Regions from separate parts of the Neotabrizicola paludis genome, predicted to be linked through region 2. Evidence: riboswitches for the same ligand, from Rfam matches in the RefSeq annotation. Region 2 holds a riboswitch; each other region holds the start of a gene.

Region 1 (6,757 bases), on a different contig from region 2:
CGCGACGCTGGCGATCCATCTTTCTGTCCATGTCCTGGCCGATGTGCAGGCACGGCTTCTGCCCGCCTATGGGCCCGATTGCCCGGTCGCGGTGGTCTTCCGTGCCTCCTGGCCCGACCAGCGCCTGCACCGCGCCACCCTCGCCACGATCGACCCGGCCATCGGCGCGGGCGAGCGCACGGCGCTGATCCTTGTCGGCCCCGCGCTGGCGGCGGAAGGTTTTGCCGAAAGCCGTCTTTACGCGGGCGATTACGACCGCCGCTACCGCCCGGTTGGGGCCGAGCCGCGCTTTCCGGCGGGAAGCGAATGACACCGACGCCGCCTCCCGGCCTTCTGATCTCGGCCCCCGCTTCGGGCACGGGCAAGACCACGGTGACGCTGGGCCTTCTTGCTGCCTTCGCCGCGCGCGGACTGACCGTACAACCGTTCAAAAGCGGGCCGGATTACATCGATCCGGCCTTCCACGCCGCAGCCGCAGGCCGGCCTTCGGTGAACCTGGACAGCTGGGCCATGGCACCGGGCCGCATCGCCGCTCTGGCGGATGTGGCGGCGGGGTCCGATCTCGTGCTGGCCGAAGGCTCGATGGGCCTGTTCGACGGCGTCGCCGCAGCCGGTGAAACCGGAACCGGCGCCAGCGCCGAAGTGGCGGCGCTGATGGGCTGGCCCGTCGTTCTGGTGCTCGATGTCTCTGGCCAGGCCCAGACGGCGGCCGCGGTGGCGCAGGGATTGGCCCGGTTCCGCGCCGGGCTGACGGTCGGCGGCGTGATCCTGAACAAGGTCGCCTCGCCCCGGCATGAGGCGCTGGTGCGCGCCGGGATGGCGGCGGCGGGCTTGCCCGTGCTGGGCGCCCTGCCGCGCCGGGCCGAGGTCGCCCTGCCCGAGCGCCATCTGGGCCTTGTGCAGGCCGAGGAACTGCCGCGCCTGCAGGCGATCCTGGCCGAAGCCGCCGCTTTCGTCGCCGCCCATTGCAACCTTGATGCGATCCGCGCGCTGGCCGCCGCCCATGCCCTTCCGCCCGCGCCCAGCGCCCCAGTTCCCGCCCCGGGCGAACGCATCGCGCTGGCCCGCGACGCCGCCTTTTCCTTCGTCTATCCGCATCTCCTGGCCGATTGGCGGGCGCAGGGGGCAACGATCCTGCCCTTCTCGCCCCTTGCCGATCAGGCCCCGGACCCCAGCGCCACGGTCTGCTGGCTGCCGGGCGGCTATCCGGAACTTCACGCCGCGCAACTGGCCGCGTCCGAAGGCTTCCGCGCTGGTCTGGCCGATTTCGCCCGGACCCGCCCGGTCCATGGTGAATGCGGCGGCTACATGGCGCTTGGCGCGGGGCTGGTCGCCGCCGATGGCGCGCGCCACCGCATGGCCGGGCTGCTGGGGCTTGAGACCAGCTTCGCCAAGCGGCGCATGCATCTGGGTTATCGCCTTGCTCGCCCGCATCGTGCCCTGCCCGGTCAGGGGACGCGCCCCTTGCGCGGCCATGAATTCCACTATGCCACGATCCTCTCGCAGCCCGACGCGCCCTTGGCCCGCGTGACCGACGCGACAGGGGCCGAGGTGGCGGAGACCGGCTCATTCGCGGCCCAGCCGGGCGGTGGCACCGTCTCCGGCACGTTCTTCCACCTGATCGCTCCCGCCGCCTCTCTTGCCCCGCAGGACCCCTAGCCATGACTGGCTTCGTCTCTTTCGTCTCCGCCGGCCCCGGCGATCCCGAGTTGTTGACCCTCAAGGCCGCGCGCCTTCTGGCGGGGGCCGATGTCATCCTGTTCGATGACCTCGCCTCAGGCCCGATCCTTGCCCATGCCGGACCGGGCACGGAACTGGTCGCGGTGGGCAAGCGCGCCGGAAAGCCCTCGCCCAAGCAGGATCATGTCAGTCGCCTTCTCGTCGATCATGCCGCCACTGGCGCACGGGTGGTACGGCTGAAATCCGGCGATTCCGGTCTGTTCGGGCGGCTGGAAGAGGAGATCACTGCCCTGAAAGCCGCCGGGATCGGTTTCGAAATCGTGCCCGGCGTGCCTTCGGCCTGCGCGGCGGCGGCGGCGGCGGGGATTCCGCTTACCCGCCGGGTGACCGCGCGCCGGGTGCAATTCGTCACCGGGGCCGATGTGACCGGCAGCCTGCCCGAAGGCCTTAACTGGGCCGCGCTGGCCGATCCGCAGGCGACGACAGTGGTCTTCATGGGGCGGCGCAGCTTTCCTGCCCTTGCCGCCCGGCTTCAGGCCGAGGGCCTGTCGCCCGAAACATCCACCCTTCTGGCCGAGGCGGTGGGCCATCCCGACCAGCGCCTGACCCGCAGCACGCTGGCCGGGCTTGCCGCAATGCTCGTGGACGCGCCCCCCGCCGAAAGCCCGGCGCTGATCCTTTACGGTCCGCTGGCCGATGCCTGAACCCGCCGCCCTGACCGTCACGCTCTGCACCTCTTGCGCCCTGGGCCGCACGGGCTTTGCCGCGCCCTTGGCGCAGGCGCTGGCAGAGGCGGGCGTGGCGGCAAAGGTCCAGACCGCCGATTGCATGTCGGGCTGCGCCCGCGCCTCGACCTGCGCCTTCCGCAGCGCGGGCAAGACCGCCTATCTCTTTGGCGATCTTGGTGAAAGCGACCTTGCCGATCTTGTCAACTTCGCCCGCCGCTATGCCGTTTCGCCCGATGGCACCTTTGCCGATGCCCGCATCCTTGGCGCGCTGCGCCTAAAGGCGCTGGCGCGGATTCCGGGCTGATTCCGTCGCAATCGCCGACCCGCAGGCCGCAATCGCGCTTGACCCTGACAGCATCCTGATGGCAACTGGCGGGGCATGGCGTCCGATCAGGCGCAAAGCGCTCGGACTGAAACGGGAATGGGGAAAGGGCGGACCGAATACGGCGCCCAAAGCCCCAACCGCCCCCGCGACTGTATGCGGAGAGCGGCTTTCCAACGGCCACTGGCCCCTCACCGGGCTGGGAAGGCGGAAAGCAGCTTCGACCCGCGAGTCAGGAGACCGGCCAGGCACGAAAGCAACAACCGCCGTCGGGTGTGACGGTAAGGAGACTGAAGATGACCAATACCCAGACCGCGCTGCGCGCGTCGGACAAATCCTCGGCCTTGATGGCCGTTCTTTTCGTGGCCCTTCTGGGCGGCGCGACCCTGTTCGTCGCAGGCCATGCGCAATCGGCCGCGCTGCATGACGCCGCGCATGACATGCGTCACGCCACCGGCTTCCCCTGCCACTGACATCATGATCCAGAAAATGCTGGCCAGCGCGCTGTTCGCTGGCGTTGCGGCGGGGCTGCTGGCGGCCCTGCTGCATTTCGCATTCGTTCAGAAGTCGATCCTTCTGGCGGAAGAGTATGAATCCGGCAGTCTGACCCATTTCCAGGGCACGGCGGCTGAGGGTCATGACGCGTCTGAAGACCATGATCATGGCGCCGCTGCCGAGGCCGAAGCCGGGCATGACCACGGTGCGCATGACCATGGCACGGCGGGGGAAGAGCCGTCCGAGTTCCAGCGCAATGCGCTGACCGGGCTGTTCTCGATCCTGATCTACAGCGCCTATGCGCTGATCCTGGTCGCGGGATTCGGCCTTGCCATGGCCTATGGCCGCCGAGTCGGCGCGCGCGAGGGGCTTTTGTGGGGGATCGCGGGCTTCGCGGCCTTCCAGCTTGCCCCGGCCCTGGGTCTTGCGCCCGAACTGCCCGGCACAGCGGCGGCCGAGCTGGCCACCCGGCAGGTCTGGTGGTGGGGCACGGTGCTGTCGACAGCGACCGGCATCGCGCTTCTGGCCTATGGCAAGGGCGCGGTCTATGCCGCGCTTGGCCTTGCCCTCCTCGCCGCGCCACATCTGATTGGCGCACCGCATCTGGAAGGCTTCGCCGGCGTCGCCCCGCCCGAACTGGCCGCCACCTTCGCCGCACGCGTGCTGGGTGTCGGGCTTGTGGTCTGGGCGGTGCTGGGCTGGACGGCTGGCGCGCTCTGGTCGAAGGAAACCGCCACTGTCTAAGGTGACAACCCCTGCCGTCGCGCTGTTCGGGCGCGGCGGCTTCTCCTGCAGGAAAGCCCGATGATCACCCTCGACCTGATCGGCATCGGCAGCGGCAATCCCGACCATGTCACCGCCCAGGCCGCCAAGGCGATGGACCGGGCCGACCTGATCCTTGTCCCGCTCAAGGGCGAGGACAAGGCCGACCTTGCGGGCCTGCGCTACCGTATAATCGAAAGTTGCGTGACCAATCCCGCGACCCATGTGCAGGGTTTCGATCTGCCCGTCCGCGACCCTGCAACGCCCGATTACCTCGCCCGCGTCAGCGACTGGCATGATGCCATCGCACTGGCCTGGGAGGCGGCCATCCGCCCCCATCTCCGCCCCGAGGTTCCGCTGAAGGTGGCGCTTCTGGTCTGGGGTGACCCCTCGCTGTACGACAGTTCCCTGCGCATCGCCGAGCGTCTGGCCAAACGCCTGCCGCTGACCCTGCGGGTCACCCCCGGGATCACGGCGATTCAGGCGCTCTGCGCCGCCCATGCCATTCCCTTGAACGGGCTTGGCGCCCCCGTGACCATCACCACCGGCCGCGCCCTGCGCGAGACGGGCTGGCCCGCGGGCAGCGACACGGTGGTCATCTTGCTGGATGCGGGCGGTGCCTTCGGCACGCTCGATCCGACAGGCATCTCGATCTGGTGGGGGGCCTATGTCGGGATGGAAGAGGAAATTCTGATCTCTGGCCCGCTCGCCGAAGTCGCGTCGCAGATCCTCGAGACCCGCAGCAGCGCCCGCGCCGCCCATGGCTGGATCATGGACATCTACCTGATGCGGCGCGAGCCTGCACTGCCCTAGGCGACGCGCCAAAGCGCTTGCGATCGCAAGTGTCTCGCCGCCGCCATGCCATTGGCGCGCGCCGGAAACGGGCAAGGCCGATGAAGCTGCTGCCAACGATCATTTTGCGAATGTCCTAAGATGTTTCGGGTCGGCCTCGATCTGGGCAAGGCAATGCACCGTCGCGGCGATGGCGAAGACCGGCAGGATCAGCCAGAACCAGACCTTGCGGATGCCCAGCGTCACGGTCGGCTCCTGATAGATGAAGTTGAAACTCTGGGCCGAAAAGGCCTCGAGCGAGGCCGCCGCACTTGCGGCCAGGGGGTCGAACCAGACCCAGACCATCCAGCCCAACAGCAGCGTGAACACCAGCAAAAGCAGATCGGCGAGCAGCCGCAGGACGGCGGCGCTGCGGGGCGAAAGGCAGTCGGGCAGCAGCGTCACCGCGATATGCTGGCGCCAACGATCGCCGCAGCCGCGGCCAGAAAAGTCGCGATCACCATCAGATTGACCGCAACCTCATCGACCCAGATCAGCGGAGCGCCGAAGAAGCGGCCTGCCACATTGGCCAAGAGCAGCGTGAAGAAAATGAATGTCAGCACGGCGGCCAGAAAAATCTCGGCCCGCGCGGGGATCGGGCCTGGGAGGAGCGGCTGATCGCGGCCTGGTATCGGCTGGAGCGGATGGGGCGCAGCGCCGAACCGCGCGATCTGACCGAATGGGAAGGGCTGAACACCGACTTCCACCCAGCGCTCGTCGGTGCGGCCGGTTCGGTCTGGCTTTTGCGGATGCGGGGCATGATGTATCAGCACCATGAACGCTATCGACAGTTGTCGCGCAGGCAGCCCGCAAACCAGCGCGATGTGCATGAGGAACATCGCGCTGTTTGAAAGCGCCATGGATCGCGATGTCCCCCGCACGACCGAGGTGATCCGCCCCATATCCAGCGCACGACAGATGCCGTCAGCCGGGCGCTGGAGAGCGGCGCGCATCGCGCCTGACCGGGGCCTTTCGTGCCCGATCAGACCTCGGGAAGCGGAACGGTCTTGGCCTGCGCGCTGCGCAACCGGCTTTCGCGCAGCAGCCCAAGATCTTCAAGGATCGGATAGGCGACCGAGGCCAGATGCGCGTTGACCCGCTTGAGGTCGCGCAGCAGATCAAGATGGATCGAGCTGGTTTCCAGCGTTTCCTGCCGCCCCGCGCGCATCCGCTCCAGATGCGCTTCGGCCGATTGCGCCTCCAGCTTGCGGCTGACGATCTTCTGATCCATCAGCCGCCGCGCGAGGGCGGCGTCGCGGGACAGGAAGATGGCCTGCGCGAGTTTAAGGTTCTCGGCCGTATGGTCGTAAAAGGCGCGGATCTCGGCCAGGCCCTCGGGCGAGAGCATGAGTTTCTTGCGGGCCTTCTTGACCGCAATTTCCGCAAGTCCGCTTTCGATGATGTCGCCGACATGCTCAAGGTTGATGGCGTAGGAGATCACTTCGCTGGCACGCGCGGCATCAGCCTCGTCCAGTTCGGCGCGCGACAGACGGGCGACGTAGAGCTTGATCTTCTCGTGCAGACGGTCGACCTCGGTTTCCAGCCTGGCCACCTCGGCGCAGGGGGCGGCATCCGCCTCGGTCAATGCCTGGCGGCTGCGCTCCAGCATCTCGGCAACCATGTCGCCCAGACGCAGGGTTTCGCGGGCGGCGACGGCCAGCGCCATCTCGGGCAGCGCCAGCAGACTGTCGTCCAGGTAGCTGGGCGCCGAAGGGCGTTGATCCGCGCGGTCAGGCAGCATCCAGGCGGCGAGATGCGCGACAGGCCCAAGAAGCGGCAGAAAGATCGCCAGAAGCGCCAGGTTGAACCCGATATGCGCGCCCACGACCAGATGACCCGGCTGCGGCAGCAGATCCTGCAGCACCTGGCCCAGCGGCGCAGCCGCCACCAGCACGGCCCCTGCCCCGATCGCGCGCACCAGCAGATTCGCCAACGCCAC
Region 2 (6,757 bases):
CATCACATAGATGAAGGTCTGGCCCTTGAACGCGGCCCGCCGCGTCGTGCCCAGCGCCGCCATCGTGGCGACCGAGGTCGAGATCGCCGCGGCGAAGACCGCGATGATCAGGCTGCGCAGCGTGGCGTCCTTGATCTGCTGATTGCCCCAGGCTTTGACATACCAGTCCAGCGAAAAGCCGCCCCAGACCGCGACCGACTGGCTGGCATTGAAGCTGTAGGCGACCAGCGTGAAGATCGGCAGATAGAGTGCGATAAAGACGACCGCCGCCGTCGTCGCGAAACCGGGAAGGCGCGCGACCTCAAAGCCCCTGTTAGCCATGACGCGCCCCTCCACCCCGACCCGCATAGCGGACATAGATCAACAAAGCGGCCGTCACGACGATCAGCAGCAGCATCGACAGCGCCGCGCCCAGGGGCCAGTTGCGACCCTGGCCGAATTGCAGCTCGATGAAATTGCCGATCATCATCTGCTTGCCGCCGCCCAGAACGCGCGGTGTCACATAGGCGCCCAGGCTGGGCACGAAGACCAGGATCGAGCCGGCAATGATCCCCGGCTTGACGATCGGCAGGATCACCCGGCGCAAGACCTGCACGCGGCTGGCATAAAGGTCGTATCCCGCTTCAAGAAGCCGCATGTCGAAACGGTCGATGGCGGCGAAAAGCGGCAGCACCATCAGCGGCAGATAGACATAGGTCATGCCGACGAAGATGGCGAAGGGGCCGTAGAGCATGTCCAGCGGCGTCTCGATGACATGCAGCTTCAGAAGGACCGTGTTCACCAGCCCTTCTTTCCGCAGCACCTCGTTGATCGCATAGGTGCGGATCAGCAGGTTGGTCCAGAAGGGAATGGTGATCAGGAACAGCCAGAAGGCCCGGCGTTCCGGCGACCGCGTGGCGATGAACCAGGCGGTCGGGAAGCCGACGATGAAGGTGAACAGCGTGGTCAGGAAGGACAGCGACACCGAGCGCCAGAAGATCGTCAGATGCGCATCGGCCAATTGCCAGGTGTCGTCGAAGATGTCCTTCGTCCACAGGATGCCGACCCAGCCCCCGGTCGAGAAGGTCCATTCCACATTGCCGTATTTGCCGGGGGTGAGGAAGGAATAGATCGCCACGATGATCAGCGGCCCAGCGGCGGCGCAGAACAGCAAGACCAGGGCGGGGGTCGAGAGCAGCCAGCCATTCCTGGCCGAGCGTCTGATGACCCTGTCTTCGGCGGGGCTCATCGTCAGTCCTCCACCTTCTGCACGGCGCCATCGGCGAAGCGCAGGCCGACCGTCTGGCCCACGGCATAGCCCGCCTCGCCCGTCGCCGGGCTTTGCAGCCGCGCCACCACTTCGGTTCCGTCCGCCAGCGCCAGATGGCAATGCGTGTCCGTGCCGAAATAGACCAGGTCCTTGACCGTCGCGTCCAGCCCGCCCTCCTCGGGCTTGCCCAGGCGCACCTGCTCGGGCCGCACCGTCACCGTGGCCGCGCCATCGGCGCGCAGCCCCGGCACCGGAATCCGCGCCCCGCCCGCCAGGCGCAGCGCGTCATCCTCGGCCCGCCCGGTCAGGAAATTCGTCTCGCCGATGAAGCTCGCGACAAAACGGTTCTTCGGTCTTGTGTAGATTTCCTTCGCCGTGCCCACCTGTTGCAGCTTGCCGTTCGACATCACGCCGATCCGGTCCGACATGGTCAGGGCTTCTTCTTGGTCATGGGTCACGAAGACGAAGGTGATCCCGGTCTCGATCTGCAACCGCTTCAGCTCGACCTGCATCTCCTTGCGCAGCTTCAGGTCCAGCGCGCTCAGCGGCTCGTCCAGAAGCAGAACCTTGGGCTGCGGCGCCAGGGCGCGCGCCAGCGCCACCCGCTGTTGCTGGCCGCCCGACAACTGGCTGGTCTTGCGCCCGGCCATCGTTTCCAGCTTCACCAGGGCCAGCATCCGCTCGGTCGTGGCCTTCACCTCCGAGGCCGGCTTGCCCAGCATCTCAAGGCCGAAGGCGATGTTCTGCGCCACCGTCAGATGCGGGAAAAGCGCATAGGATTGGAACACGGTGTTCACCGGCCGCTTGTTCGGCGGCAGCGTGGTGATGTCGGCGCCATCCAGCAGGATCGTGCCATCGGTCGGCATCTCGAAACCCGCGATCAACCGCAGAAGGGTGGTCTTGCCGCAGCCCGAGGGCCCCAGGAGGGTGAAGAACTCGCCGCGCAGGATCTCGACCGACACGTCGTCCAGCGCCCGCACCGCCGCTGTGCCCTGGCCAAAGGCCTTGATCACATGCTGCGCCAAAATGATGGCTTCTGCCGCCAATACCGATCTCCCCCTGTGTGAGCCCCGGTCAAAGCTGGGGCATTATTTTGATCATATTGTGCGTCACGACGATGGCTTGTCTAGCCCTTCCTTTCGGCTTTATCCGGCAATCGGGGCGCGTTTCGCGGCCCAGGGGGCCGCGCGCTCGATTTCCGCGCATAGCGAGATCAGCATTTCATCGGACCCAAAAGGCGCGGCCAGATGCACGCCGATCGGCAATCCGCCGTCCGACCAGCCCAGCGGCAGGCTTGCGGCAGGTTGCCCGCTGGCGTTGAAGACCGCGCAGAAGGGCGAATAGGCGAAGATGCCCTGCGGCCCGGTGCGGAAGGCGACGTAATCCTCGGTCTCATGGCTGAACCGGCCCACCTTGGCGGGCGGCTCGGCCAGCGTGGCCGACAGAAGCACGTCATAGCCGGGGCCGGACTCGGGGTCGAAGAACCGCGCCATCTCGCGGCCGAAGGCATGGATCTTGCCCACGGCTTCCAGATAGCGGGTCGGATGCAGCGTCTCGGCATGGGCGCAGGCGCCCCGGCTGACGCCCTCGACCAGATCGTCGGTCATCGCGCGACCGTCCAGCGCATGGCGGATGCCCAGGGCGGTGCCCACGGCGACAATATCGGTCCAGGCCCGCATCATGCCCGGCACATCGGTGCGGGGCAGGGCAGGGGTGACCTCATGGCCCAGAGCTTGCAGCAGCTTTGCCGTTTCCAGAACCGCTGCGCGGACCTGCGGATCAATCGCCTGGCCCGTGAAGGTCGTGTCGCACAGCGCCACCCGCAGCCGCTTGGGCGGGCGGCTGATCGCGGCGGCATGGCCTTGCGCCAAAGGCGGCGCCCAATAGGGCGCGCCAGGATCGGCCCCGGCGCAGGCATCCAGCATCACCGCCGTGTCCCGCACGCTGCGCGTCAGGAAGCCGTCGATCGCCATTCCTGCCCAGCCCTCGCCGGCATAGGGCCCATCGGGCAGCCGCGCCCGCGTCGGCTTGAACCCGAAGAGGCCGCAGCTCGACGCCGGTATCCGCACCGATCCGCCGCCATCTGAGCCATGGGCGAAACTCACGATCCCCGCAGCGACCGCCGCACCGGCGCCGCCGGAAGATCCGCCCGACGTGTGATCGGTGTTCCACGGGTTGCGGGTCGGCCCGCCATAGACGGCGCTTTCGGTTGCCGCTCCGATGCCGCCTTCCGGGCTGGTCGTGCGGCCAAAGGTCACGACCCCGGTCGCCTTCATCCGGCTGAAGATCGCGGAATCGCCCGGATAGACCGTATTGGCATGCAGGCGCGAGCCGTTGTGGCTGGGAAAGTCTTTCGCCTCGGCACCCAGGTCTTTCAGCAGGAAGGGTACGCCCCGGAACGGTCCCGGCGGCAGGCCTGCCTTGATCGCCTCGCGCGCGACGCCTTCCTGCACCAGAACGACGGCGTTGATCGCCGGATTGCGCGCCTCAACCGCGGCCAGGGCGGCATCCAGCAGCTCGTCCGGGCTGACCTCGCCCCGTGCCACCAGCCCCGCCAGCTCGGTCGCGTCCCGCGCCCCAAGGTCTCCAATCATCTGCGACTCTCCTTTTCCTTGCGGCCATGCTGGCCGGGCGGGACGGCCGGGTCCACCCCCGAAACGGCGGTTTGGGCGGGCGGAACGGCGGGCTGGGGCGGAAGACCTTTGGAAGACGTTCGGAAGACCTTTGGAAGACGTCGGAAAAACCCTGCGATGCGGCGGTTTCAGACTCTGTCGCGACCGCGTCGCGCTTGACTCCGCCCCTGCCGGGATTAAGGAGAGAAGGCCTTCGGTTCCGGGGTCAACGCCCCGGATGAAAAGGGAACGCGGTGCGGGTGTCATACCCAATTCCGCGGCTGCCCCCGCAACTGTAGGCGGCGAGCAAAGGTGCGACAGGCCACTGGGAAACCGGGAAGGCGCGCCCGAGCGATGACCCGCAAGCCAGGAGACCTGCCAGGGTGATCACCCTTTCCGCAGCGCGGGGCGCGCGACGGAGGGCGGGCATCCGCCAGTGGTGACGACCAGGGTCGCGGGGGCTTTCCCCGCGGCGGATCGCATCAACGGCGGCCCCGGCCGCAGCAAGGGAACGACCATGCAAACCCTCCCGCGCCTCGCGCTTCTCGCCGCGCTTACCTGCGGCACTTCTCTCGCTCCGGCCCTGCCCGCCGCGGCGCAAGATGATGATATCATTGATCTTGGTGAAATCGTTGTCTCGGCCCTGCGCACCGCCGTCGAACGGTTGCGCACCGGCGTTTCCGTCTCGGTTCTCGGGCCGGAGGATCTGGCCAAGGATCACGACGCCACCGTCGCCACCACGCTTGCCAAGCTGCCTGGGGTCGCCGTCACCCAGTCCGGCCCCTTCGGCTCGACCACCAATCTGCGGATCCGCGGCGCCGATGGCCGCTACCTCGCGGTCTTCGTCGACGGCATCAAAGTGTCGGACCCTTCGGGCACCAATGTGACCTTCGATTTCGGCAGCCTGATGAGCGCCGATATCAGCCGGATCGAGGTGCTGCGCGGCTCGCAATCGGCGCTCTGGGGCGGCTCGGCCGTGGGCGGCGTGATCAACATCACCACCACAAAGGCGCTGGAAGAAGGCTTTCACCAAACGATCTCTGCCGAAGCCGGCAGCTTCGGCACCGCCCGTCTCAGCTATGGCCTGACCCAGAAGGATGACCGCCTGGACCTGGCCTTCAACGCCACCCAATTCCACACCGACGGCTTCTCCTCCTTCGCCGGCGGGACCGAACGGGACGGCGCCGACGCCACCCGCCTGTCCTTCTCGGCGCGCTACAAGGTTTCCGACACTCTGGCCCTGGGCGCCGCGGCCTTCGTGCAGCGCACCGAACAGGATTACGACGGTTACACGCCGCTGTTCGTTCTGGGCGATCTTGTTGGATATACTCAGGAAAAGACCGAAATCGGCGCGCGGGCCTTTGCCGAGCTGACCCTGGGCAATACAAGCCACAGCTTCGAAGTCAGCGCTCTGGATGTCGATCGCAGCTATGACGAGGCTGGCGACAGGTCCAGCTTCGGCGGCAAGCGGCTGAGCTTTGGCTGGCAGGGCACGACCGAGGTCTCCCCGGCCCTTACGCTGGTCTACGGTGCCGACTGGTCCAAGGAGACGGCCGATTACACCAATCTGCCCGGCGGGCAGGCCGACACCACGATCTACGGTGCCTTCGCACAGGCCGTCTGGGCGCCTTCGGAAACCTTCGACCTTTCCGCAACCGTCCGCATGGACCATTCCGGCGGCTTCGGCGATTTCCCCACCGGCCGCATTGCTGCCGCCTGGCGGCCCGCGACCGGCACCACACTGCGGGCTGCCTGGGCCACCGGCTTCCGCGCGCCGTCGATCGACGAACGCTTCGGCGACTATCCGGGCTTCTTCCCCTTTGTCGGCAACCCCGACCTCGAGCCCGAGGAAAGCGAAAGCTGGGAACTAGGGATCGAGCAGGAATTTGCAGGTGGGGCAAGCCTTTCGGCCACGCTTTACCGCCTCGATGTCGACAACCTGATCACCTATGAATTCGGCTTCCCCTCGACGCTGGTGAACCTGCCCGGCGTGTCGACCCGCCAGGGCGTGGAACTGGCGGGCAGCCTGCCCCTGTCGAATGCGGTCACGCTGGGCCTGGCCTATACCTATACCGATGGTCGGCGCCCCGATGGCCAGCGTCTCGTGCAGGTGCCCTATCACAACCTTGCCCTGTCGCTGGACGCCACACTGTCCGACAAGCTGTCGGGCGGCTTGACGCTCCTGCATGTCGCCGGGCGTCGCGACAATGACGCCAATACTTTTTCGGCCAAGGACATGCCGGATTACACCGTGCTGAATGCGCGCATGGATTATGGCCTGAACGACAAGACCGCGCTTTACCTCAAGGTCGAGAACCTTCTGGACGAGGAATATCAGATGGTTGACGGCTATGCCGCCTCGGGCCGGGCCTTCTATGTCGGCCTTGAAGCCCGGTTCTGACCGCCCGGTGCGGGCAGGGGCGGTCCGGCGTCTTTCGGCGCTGGCCGCCCTTCTGCTGGCCGCTTCGCCCGCGCCGGCCGAGACGGCGCCTGCCCGCGTCGTGTCGATGAACCTCTGCACCGACCAGCTGGCCATGCTGCTTGCGGCCCCCGGCCAACTGGTCTCGGTCAGCCATCTCGCCTCGGACCCGCTGTCGTCTTCGATGGTGGCCGAGGCAGCGGCCTATCCGGCCAATCGGGGCGGGGCCGAGCAGATTTTCCTCATGCATCCTGACCTTGTCCTGGCGGGCACCTATACCTCGCTCGCCTCGGTCAACCTGCTGCGCGATCTGGGCGTGACGGTGGTGCAGGTGCCGCCCGTCACGGCACTGGCCGAGATTCCGGGCCAGATCCGCACCATCGGCGCCGCCCTGGGCCGCGAGGCCGAGGCCGAGGCGCTGGTGGCCGAGTTCCAGGCCGGGCTGGCCGCACTTGCCACCGATCTGCCGCCGCGCCG
Region 3 (6,757 bases), on a different contig from region 2:
TGCCGCTTCCCGCCCGCGGCCACGCCGCATCGGCCCATCCCTCGCGTCCTCTGGCCGTCGCCTTCGCCCGCCGTCCCGGCACTTTCGCGCTGGTGCTGGATTGCCGGACAGGTGAGATCGCGCACCGGCTGACCCCGCCCGAGGGCCGCCAGTTCAACGGCCATGGTGCCTTTTCCGACGATGGCAGCCTGCTGATGACCAGCGAAGTTGTCGCCGAAGGCTCGGCCGGCCGCGTGGGGCTGTGGGAGACCAAGGGCTTCACCCGGATCGGCGAATGGGACAGCCATGGCGTCGGTCCACATGACATCAAGCGCCTGCCTGACGGACGTATCGTCATCGCCAATGGCGGCATCCAGACCGATCCGAGCGACCGCACCAAACTGAACCTGCCGGACATGCGCCCCAATCTGGCGCTGCTGTCGGCGGATGGCGCGCTGCTCGATCTGGCGGAACTGCCAGATGAGCTGCACCAGAACTCGATCCGCCACCTTGCTCTGGCCGGAAGCAGCGTGGCCTTTGCCATGCAATGGGAGGGCGACGCGGCCGATCCCGTCCCGCTTCTGGGCCTCTGGACGCCCGGCGCGGCGCCTATTCTCTGTCAGGCGGCGGATGCCGAGATGTTCACGATGCAGGGCTATGCCGGCTCGATCGCCTGCGCGGGCGGGATGGTGGCGCTGACCTCGCCCAAGGGCGGGGCGGTGATGCTTTTCGCCGAGGATGGCCAGTATCTTGCCACCCATCGCCGCGCCGATCTGGCGGGCGTTGCGCCCTTGGGAGATGCGTTCATGGCCACCGACGGCGCGGGCGGGCTGTGGCGGGCGGATGCCGAGACGCTGACCCCGCTGTCGCAGGAAAGCGTTGCCTGGGACAATCATCTTGTCCCTGTCGGGGTCTGAGCCCTTCGTCCTGGCACAAATAGCCCATGCGGGTCCGAGGGCGCCCTCCCCCGGATGTGGCGCTCGGGCGCTACGCCTCAGACTTCGACCGCGATCTTGCCCATCGGGTTCGAGCAACAGGCCAGGATATAGCCGGCGGCGATATCCTCGTCGCTGATGCCGCCATTATGGACCATATGCACGTCGCCCGCGGTCTTCTTGACCTTGCAGGTGCCGCAAAGGCCGAAATTGCAGCCCGAAGGGATGTTCAGACCAGACCGTTTCGCCACCGCCAGCACCGTGTCGGTTTCCTCGCAGCGCGTGGTGACGCCCGAGGTCGCGAAGGTGATCTCGGCCCGCGCGCCTTCGACCGGGGCGACATCGTCGATCACCGGGGCCTCGGCTTCGGTCTTCACTGGCGCGCCGAAGCTTTCCTGATGATAGCGGTCCATGTCATAGCCCAGCGAGACCAGCATCTCTCGGACCGATTGCATGAAGGGTTCGGGGCCGCAGCAGAACACTTCGCGCTCAAGGTAGTCAGGCGCCATAAGGCCCAGCATGATCTGGCTCAGGCGGCCCAGATACCCCGGCCAGGACCGGAAGGGATCGGGCTCTTCGACGGTGAAGCGCAGCTTCAGGCCGGGGACGCGATTGGCGAATTGCTCAAGCCTTTCGCGGAAGATGATTTCCGAGGGCCGCCGCGCGGCATGGACGAAGGTGATGTCGGGCATCTCGCCCGAATCCCAGGCCCAGGTTGTCATCGACATCATCGGCGTAATGCCCGAGCCAGCGGAAATGAACAGATATTTCGCGGCCTTGTGGCGATGGAAGGAGAAGATTCCCGATGGCCCATAGGCCTTGATCTTCATGCCTGGCTTCAGATGGTCTAGCATCCAGCGCGTGCCCTCGCTGGTCGACTGCGCCTTGACCGTAATCGAGATCGACAGCGGGCGCGAAGGCGAGGAGGAGATCGTGTAGGTGCGCTGGATCGGCCCGCCCTTCACCGGCAGTTCCAGCGTGACGAACTGGCCGGGTTGGTAGTCGAACCAGGCGCCCGAGGGCGCGCGGAACGTGAAGGAGGCGGTGTCGCCGTTTTCCGGCACTATCATCGCGCATTCCAGAAGCTCGCTGTCGTTCCAGGGTTCGGCCGACCAGTTCATCCTTTGCTTGGGCATGGGATCACTCCGCCGCCATCGCGGGGCGGGGCGACAGGCGCCCTTCCATCAGCCGGCAGTACCAGTCGACGAACTGCACCACGCCCTCTTCCTGGATCATCGAATAGGGGCCGGGTTCATAGGCGGGCGACAGGATGCCCTTCTGGTTTTCCTCGACCACCAGACGATCCTCGTCATTGGTGTTCAGCCAGACGCGGGTCAGGGTTTCGAGGTCGTAATCCTTGCCTTCAACCGCGTCCTTGTGGACCAGCCATTTCGTAGTCACCTGAGTTTCGGTCGCGCTGATCGGGAGAACGCGGAAGACGATGGCATGATCACCGAGGAAGTGGTTCCAGGTGTTCGGGTAATGGAAGAACAGCAGGCTGCCCGCATCGTTAAAGGGCATGGCGCCCATGCGCTTGGCCACCGCCGCTTTGGTGCTCATCGTGTAGCTTTCGGCATTGTTCAGCAGGGGAATCCGCGCCAGGCGCCATTGCGAGGTCGGGTGCATCACGAAGCGCGAAGGCAGGCCAGCCCCTTCGCAGCGGGTCCAGTGGGCCAGGATCTCGTCGCTGGCCGAATGCGGGCCGTCCATCGCGCCAATCTTCGGGTTGTCCGAGAAGGTGCGGCACAGCGAAGGGTGCGAGCCGCCGCAATGATAGCATTCGCGATTGTTCTCGATCACCAGCTTCCAGTTGCCGTTTTCCACGATGCTTGAGGAGAAGGCGACCTTGGCATCCTTCAGCCCCGAGGGCGCAAGGTAAGACATCAGCGGCTTGGCCAGTTCGGCGATGGGCGGCGGCACATCGGCCAGACAGACAAAGACCATCCCGCCCAGATCGACGCAATGGACCTTCTTCAAGCCGAACTTTCCGGCATCGAAGCCTTCGCCCATGTCGCGGGCATATTGCAGCTTGCCGTCAAGGTCATAGGTCCACTGGTGGTAGGGACAGACGAGTTTGGGTGTATGGCCATGGTCCTTGGAACAGAGGCGCTGGCCGCGATGGCGGCAGACATTGTGGAAGGCGCGGATCACACTGTCATTGCCGCGCGTGATCACCACCGGATAGGCGCCGACCTGAAGCGTGGCATAGGCGCCGGGGCGGTCCAGCTCGCAGGCCGGGATGGCGAAAAGCCATTCGCGGTAGAAGACATGCTCCAGATCGGCGGCATAGGTGCCCTCGTCGCAATACAGCGCGCGGGAGAGAGAGAAATTCGGCTGGCGGGCAGCAAGCTCGGCGGCAATTTCGGGCTGGCTCAACATGGATTAGACCTCTGGACTGGCAGGGCTTTTTCGGAGTGCTGACGGGCAATGGGACGAAGGCGGCGAGCGCGCTTCTGAGGGAAACGCCCGGCCCATCGCCCGCACCGCCGCCCGCGGCTTGACGTCTGCTGCAAGGCTGGTTTCCGGGCTGCGGGCCATGGGCCTTGCGGCCCGGGCGCGGCGCCTTCCCGGGGCTCCCTTTCCCCAGTGGCGATTGCCGCGCCCCTGTCCCGTCACCGTTGCGGGGGCAGCGCCGGTCTTGCACCGGCTTCCCAATTCTCCGCTGTCGCCAGCGGCACCTTGCAGGGTTCAATCTATGTCAGGAGCGACGAGCCCGCAGCGCGACGGCGACATTCGCCCGTCGCTTTCCGACAGGACCCCTCGCGGCGCGCGGAATCCCCGCCTACAACAGCCCCCGATGCGAGAGGTTTTCCATCAGCGCGCGCAGGCCGAAGCTCCAGGGCGCGATGCGGTCGCTGGGCTGGACCTCGTTCACCAGGCGGCCAAGTTCGGGGCATGAAATCTCGACCCGGTCGCCCCAATGATGGGTGAAGCCCTGGCCCTTGCCGTCGCGGTCCTGCACCGGAGCGAACATGGTGCCCAGGAACAGCATGACGCCGTCGGGATATTGATGGTTCAGGTTCAGGGTCTGTTCGGCGATGTCGGCCGGCGGGCGCGAGATCTGACTCATATCGGAACTGGCCTGCAGGATGAAGCCATCCTCACCCTCGACCTTGAGCGTCAGTTTCAGGCTTTCTAGCCGCTCGCGTGGGAAATCGGGGGTGAAGAGGCGCAGGAAGGGGCCAATGGCGCAGGCTCCGTTATTGTCCTTGGCCTTGCCAAGAAGCAGGGCCGAGCGCCCCTCGACATCACGCAGGTTCACGTCATTGCCAAGCGCCGCGCCGCAGATGATCCCACGCGAGTTGATCGCCAGCACGACCTCGGGTTCGGGGTTGTTCCAGACCGAGGCCGGATGGACGCCGATCTGCGCGCCGCTTCCCAGGGAAGACATCGGCGGAGCCTTGGTGAATATCTCTGCATCGGCGCCGATGCCGACCTCAAGGTATTGCGACCAGAGCCCGGCCTTTTGCAGATGCGCCTTGACCTCGGCCGCCTTGGCGCTGCCCGGCACCACGCCACGCAGGTTTCCACCCAGGATTTCGGCCAGTTCGCCGCGCAGGGCCTCGGCCCGGGCGGGTTCTCCTTTGGCACGTTCTTCGATCACGCGCTCGATCATCGAGCCCGCGAAGGTGACGCCCGCAGCTTTGACCGGCTGGAGATCGCAGGGGGCAAGCAGCCGACCGACAGGGCCTTCATTTCCGCCTTGGGCCAGGAACTCGTCCAACTCGCCAAGGAGGGGGAAATCGTCTTCAAGATCTTCGGTAAGAAACTCGCGCTCAAGCAGGCCCGCGACCGTCGGCGAGACACGGGACAGGTCAAAAACCTGACCGCGCCGCACAAGGATCGGGCAAGGCCCGCCCGAGGCCTGCGCCCAGACGCGGCCGAGCAGAAGCGCAGTAGGGTCTGCGGGAAGGATATCCGCCGCGCCAAGCCTGATCTGCATCGCCCTGCCCCTTTGTTGCCCGGCACGGCCAGACCGCCGCGCGCCATGGCCTCAGTGATGGGGCGTTGGGGCAGCTTGAGCAACAGTGGAAACGTCAAGCCCGCGTGAGAAGGCCGATAGAAAAGCCCTGTCCGCGGCCGACCGCCGCAGCAAAAGACCTAGATCAACAAAAGCGCAAAGGTGCCAGACAGGATCACAACGAAGACGGCAAGACCGACATAATCGGCGCGGCTGGGTTCACTGTTGCGAAACAGACGGTTCATCTCGGACCTCGGACTGCGGCCACCGCAGCGGTGGCCTTTCTGGACGCGAGCCTGGCAGCGGCGGCGCATCCCGGTTTCGGTTCGTGGGCGACTCGTTATGCTGATTTATCTACCAACTATATCGTTATTATGCACCCAAAATCTTTTCCCACGCGCCCTTGCCCCGGTGGAACAGCGTCACCTTGCGGCGCGGAGACGTGGTCAAACCGCCCGCCAGGCGGTTTGCGCGGCCCAGGCAAAGGGTGCGCGCGCACTGCGCAGAATCAAGGCGTCGCGAAAGGCGCGCCCCTGCGGCCAGGGACCGAAGCCGGAGGCGACGTTGATATGCCCCACTTCGCCCAGATCGACGAGCTGGGCCCCCCAGGACGAGGCAAGTTGCCGGGCGCGCGGCAATGTCATCCACGGATCGTTGCGGCTGGCGACAACCGTGGCGGGCACAGGCAGCAGACGCTCGGGGATCGGGCCAAAATGGCCAATGCGGTCGCTGCCGCGCGTCTCGGCAGGCGCCACCAGCAGGGCGGCGCGCACGGGCAGATGCGGGTAGCGCGCCAGGAGACGGGCGATCAGAACGGCGCCCAGAGAATGGCCGACCAGGATGCTGTCGGGGTTGCGCAGGACGGCCTCGCCCAACTCATATTCCCAAACCGCCGGCACCGGATGCGATGGGTCCGAAAGGGCCACCATCTGAGCCGTGGCTTCAACGGTCAGCCACCAATCCTGCCAATGCGGTGCAGGTGAGCCGTCAAGCCCCGGAACGATCAGCGTCTTCGACATGATCCATCTCCTTTTCACCATACCGCCCCACCTGGGGACTAAGAATACACTACCATGTTTGTCGTGTATTGTGCTTCCAAACTGCCCCGGCCCCGCAGCAGAGTTTTCTCTCTGGGCCCCCGTCGCGCCGCAGAATTTCCCCCGGGGATCGACAGGCTGCCGGATCAGCGGTTTCGCGTGTCGACGGGATAGGCGGTGGTGTATTTGATCCGCTCCATCGCGAAATGCGATGTGATGTTGCGGATGGGAACGGCATCGGTGAGCCGTTTGTAGAGCCGGTCATAGGCCTCCATGTCCGGCACGGCCACGTGGAGGAGATAATCCATCTCGCCCGCCATCCGGTACACTGCCATGATCTCGGGAATGGTGGCGGTGGCGGCGGCAAAGCTGTCACGCCAGTCAGGCCCGTGATCGGGGGCCTCGATGCCGACGAAGACGGTCAACCCGAAACCCAGGGCCAGGGGATCGGCTAAGGCGACACGGCCGGTAAGGACGCCCGCCGCCTCAAGCTTCTGGATGCGTTTCCAGCACGGCGTCTGCGACAGACCGACCCTGTCGGCGATCTGCGCAATGGGACGCGTGGCATCCTGCATGAGTTCGGCCACGATCTTACGGTCGATCAGATCGAGGTCTTCCATGGCTCTTCTCCAATGTTCGGTGCGGCACCAAGAGACGGCGACCAGGTCGGTTCCGCCCACAATGACATAAATACTCTTTTTGTCTATCGTTTTTATCGTGTATAGAGTTGATCTATGCCGGCTCGGCAAGACTTGGCATGGCATGTGCTGGCTTTGCCGCTGCACAATGGATAAAGCCGCCGTTGATAAATGCGAGTGTCCCTCCTAGGCTTGCCCCATGATCAC

What was found. A riboswitch is a leader RNA that binds a small molecule or an ion and turns the genes downstream of it on or off. The one in region 2 is predicted to bind cobalamin.
Positions count from the first base shown of each region.
Region 1: another riboswitch for cobalamin. It lies ahead of ACED67_RS20440 (CbtB domain-containing protein); the one in region 2 lies ahead of ACED67_RS12945 (TonB-dependent receptor plug domain-containing protein).
Region 3: another riboswitch for cobalamin. It lies ahead of ACED67_RS20300 (aromatic ring-hydroxylating oxygenase subunit alpha); the one in region 2 lies ahead of ACED67_RS12945 (TonB-dependent receptor plug domain-containing protein).

Region 1 covers NZ_JBGTYM010000013.1:75,842-82,598, forward strand. Annotated here, with positions in the region: gene cobM (precorrin-4 C(11)-methyltransferase) at 1-310, shown strand, start outside; gene ACED67_RS20425 (cobyrinic acid a,c-diamide synthase CobB) at 307-1,659, shown strand; gene cobA (uroporphyrinogen-III C-methyltransferase) at 1,662-2,384, shown strand; gene ACED67_RS20435 (DUF1636 family protein) at 2,377-2,712, shown strand; cobalamin riboswitch at 2,772-2,993, shown strand; gene ACED67_RS20440 (CbtB domain-containing protein) at 3,027-3,203, shown strand; gene ACED67_RS20445 (CbtA family protein) at 3,208-3,969, shown strand; gene cobF (precorrin-6A synthase (deacetylating)) at 4,030-4,800, shown strand; gene ACED67_RS20455 (hypothetical protein) at 4,900-5,223, opposite strand; gene ACED67_RS20460 (TRAP transporter small permease subunit) at 5,220-5,381, opposite strand; gene ACED67_RS20465 (FCD domain-containing protein) at 5,463-5,669, shown strand; gene ACED67_RS20470 (Na/Pi cotransporter family protein) at 5,801-6,757, opposite strand, start outside.
Region 2 covers NZ_JBGTYM010000005.1:175,592-182,348, reverse strand. Annotated here, with positions in the region: gene ACED67_RS12965 (ABC transporter permease) at 1-321, opposite strand, end outside; gene ACED67_RS12960 (ABC transporter permease) at 314-1,228, opposite strand; gene ACED67_RS12955 (ABC transporter ATP-binding protein) at 1,231-2,295, opposite strand; gene ACED67_RS12950 (amidase) at 2,395-3,843, opposite strand; cobalamin riboswitch at 4,059-4,258, shown strand; gene ACED67_RS12945 (TonB-dependent receptor plug domain-containing protein) at 4,379-6,262, shown strand; gene ACED67_RS12940 (ABC transporter substrate-binding protein) at 6,237-6,757, shown strand, end outside.
Region 3 covers NZ_JBGTYM010000013.1:43,837-50,593, forward strand. Annotated here, with positions in the region: gene ACED67_RS20290 (DUF1513 domain-containing protein) at 1-896, shown strand, start outside; gene ACED67_RS20295 (FAD-binding oxidoreductase) at 974-2,050, opposite strand; gene ACED67_RS20300 (aromatic ring-hydroxylating oxygenase subunit alpha) at 2,055-3,293, opposite strand; cobalamin riboswitch at 3,411-3,611, opposite strand; gene ACED67_RS20305 (fumarylacetoacetate hydrolase family protein) at 3,697-4,857, opposite strand; gene ACED67_RS20310 (RBBP9/YdeN family alpha/beta hydrolase) at 5,322-5,894, opposite strand; gene ACED67_RS20315 (Lrp/AsnC family transcriptional regulator) at 6,059-6,532, opposite strand; gene ACED67_RS20320 (Rrf2 family transcriptional regulator) at 6,750-6,757, shown strand, end outside.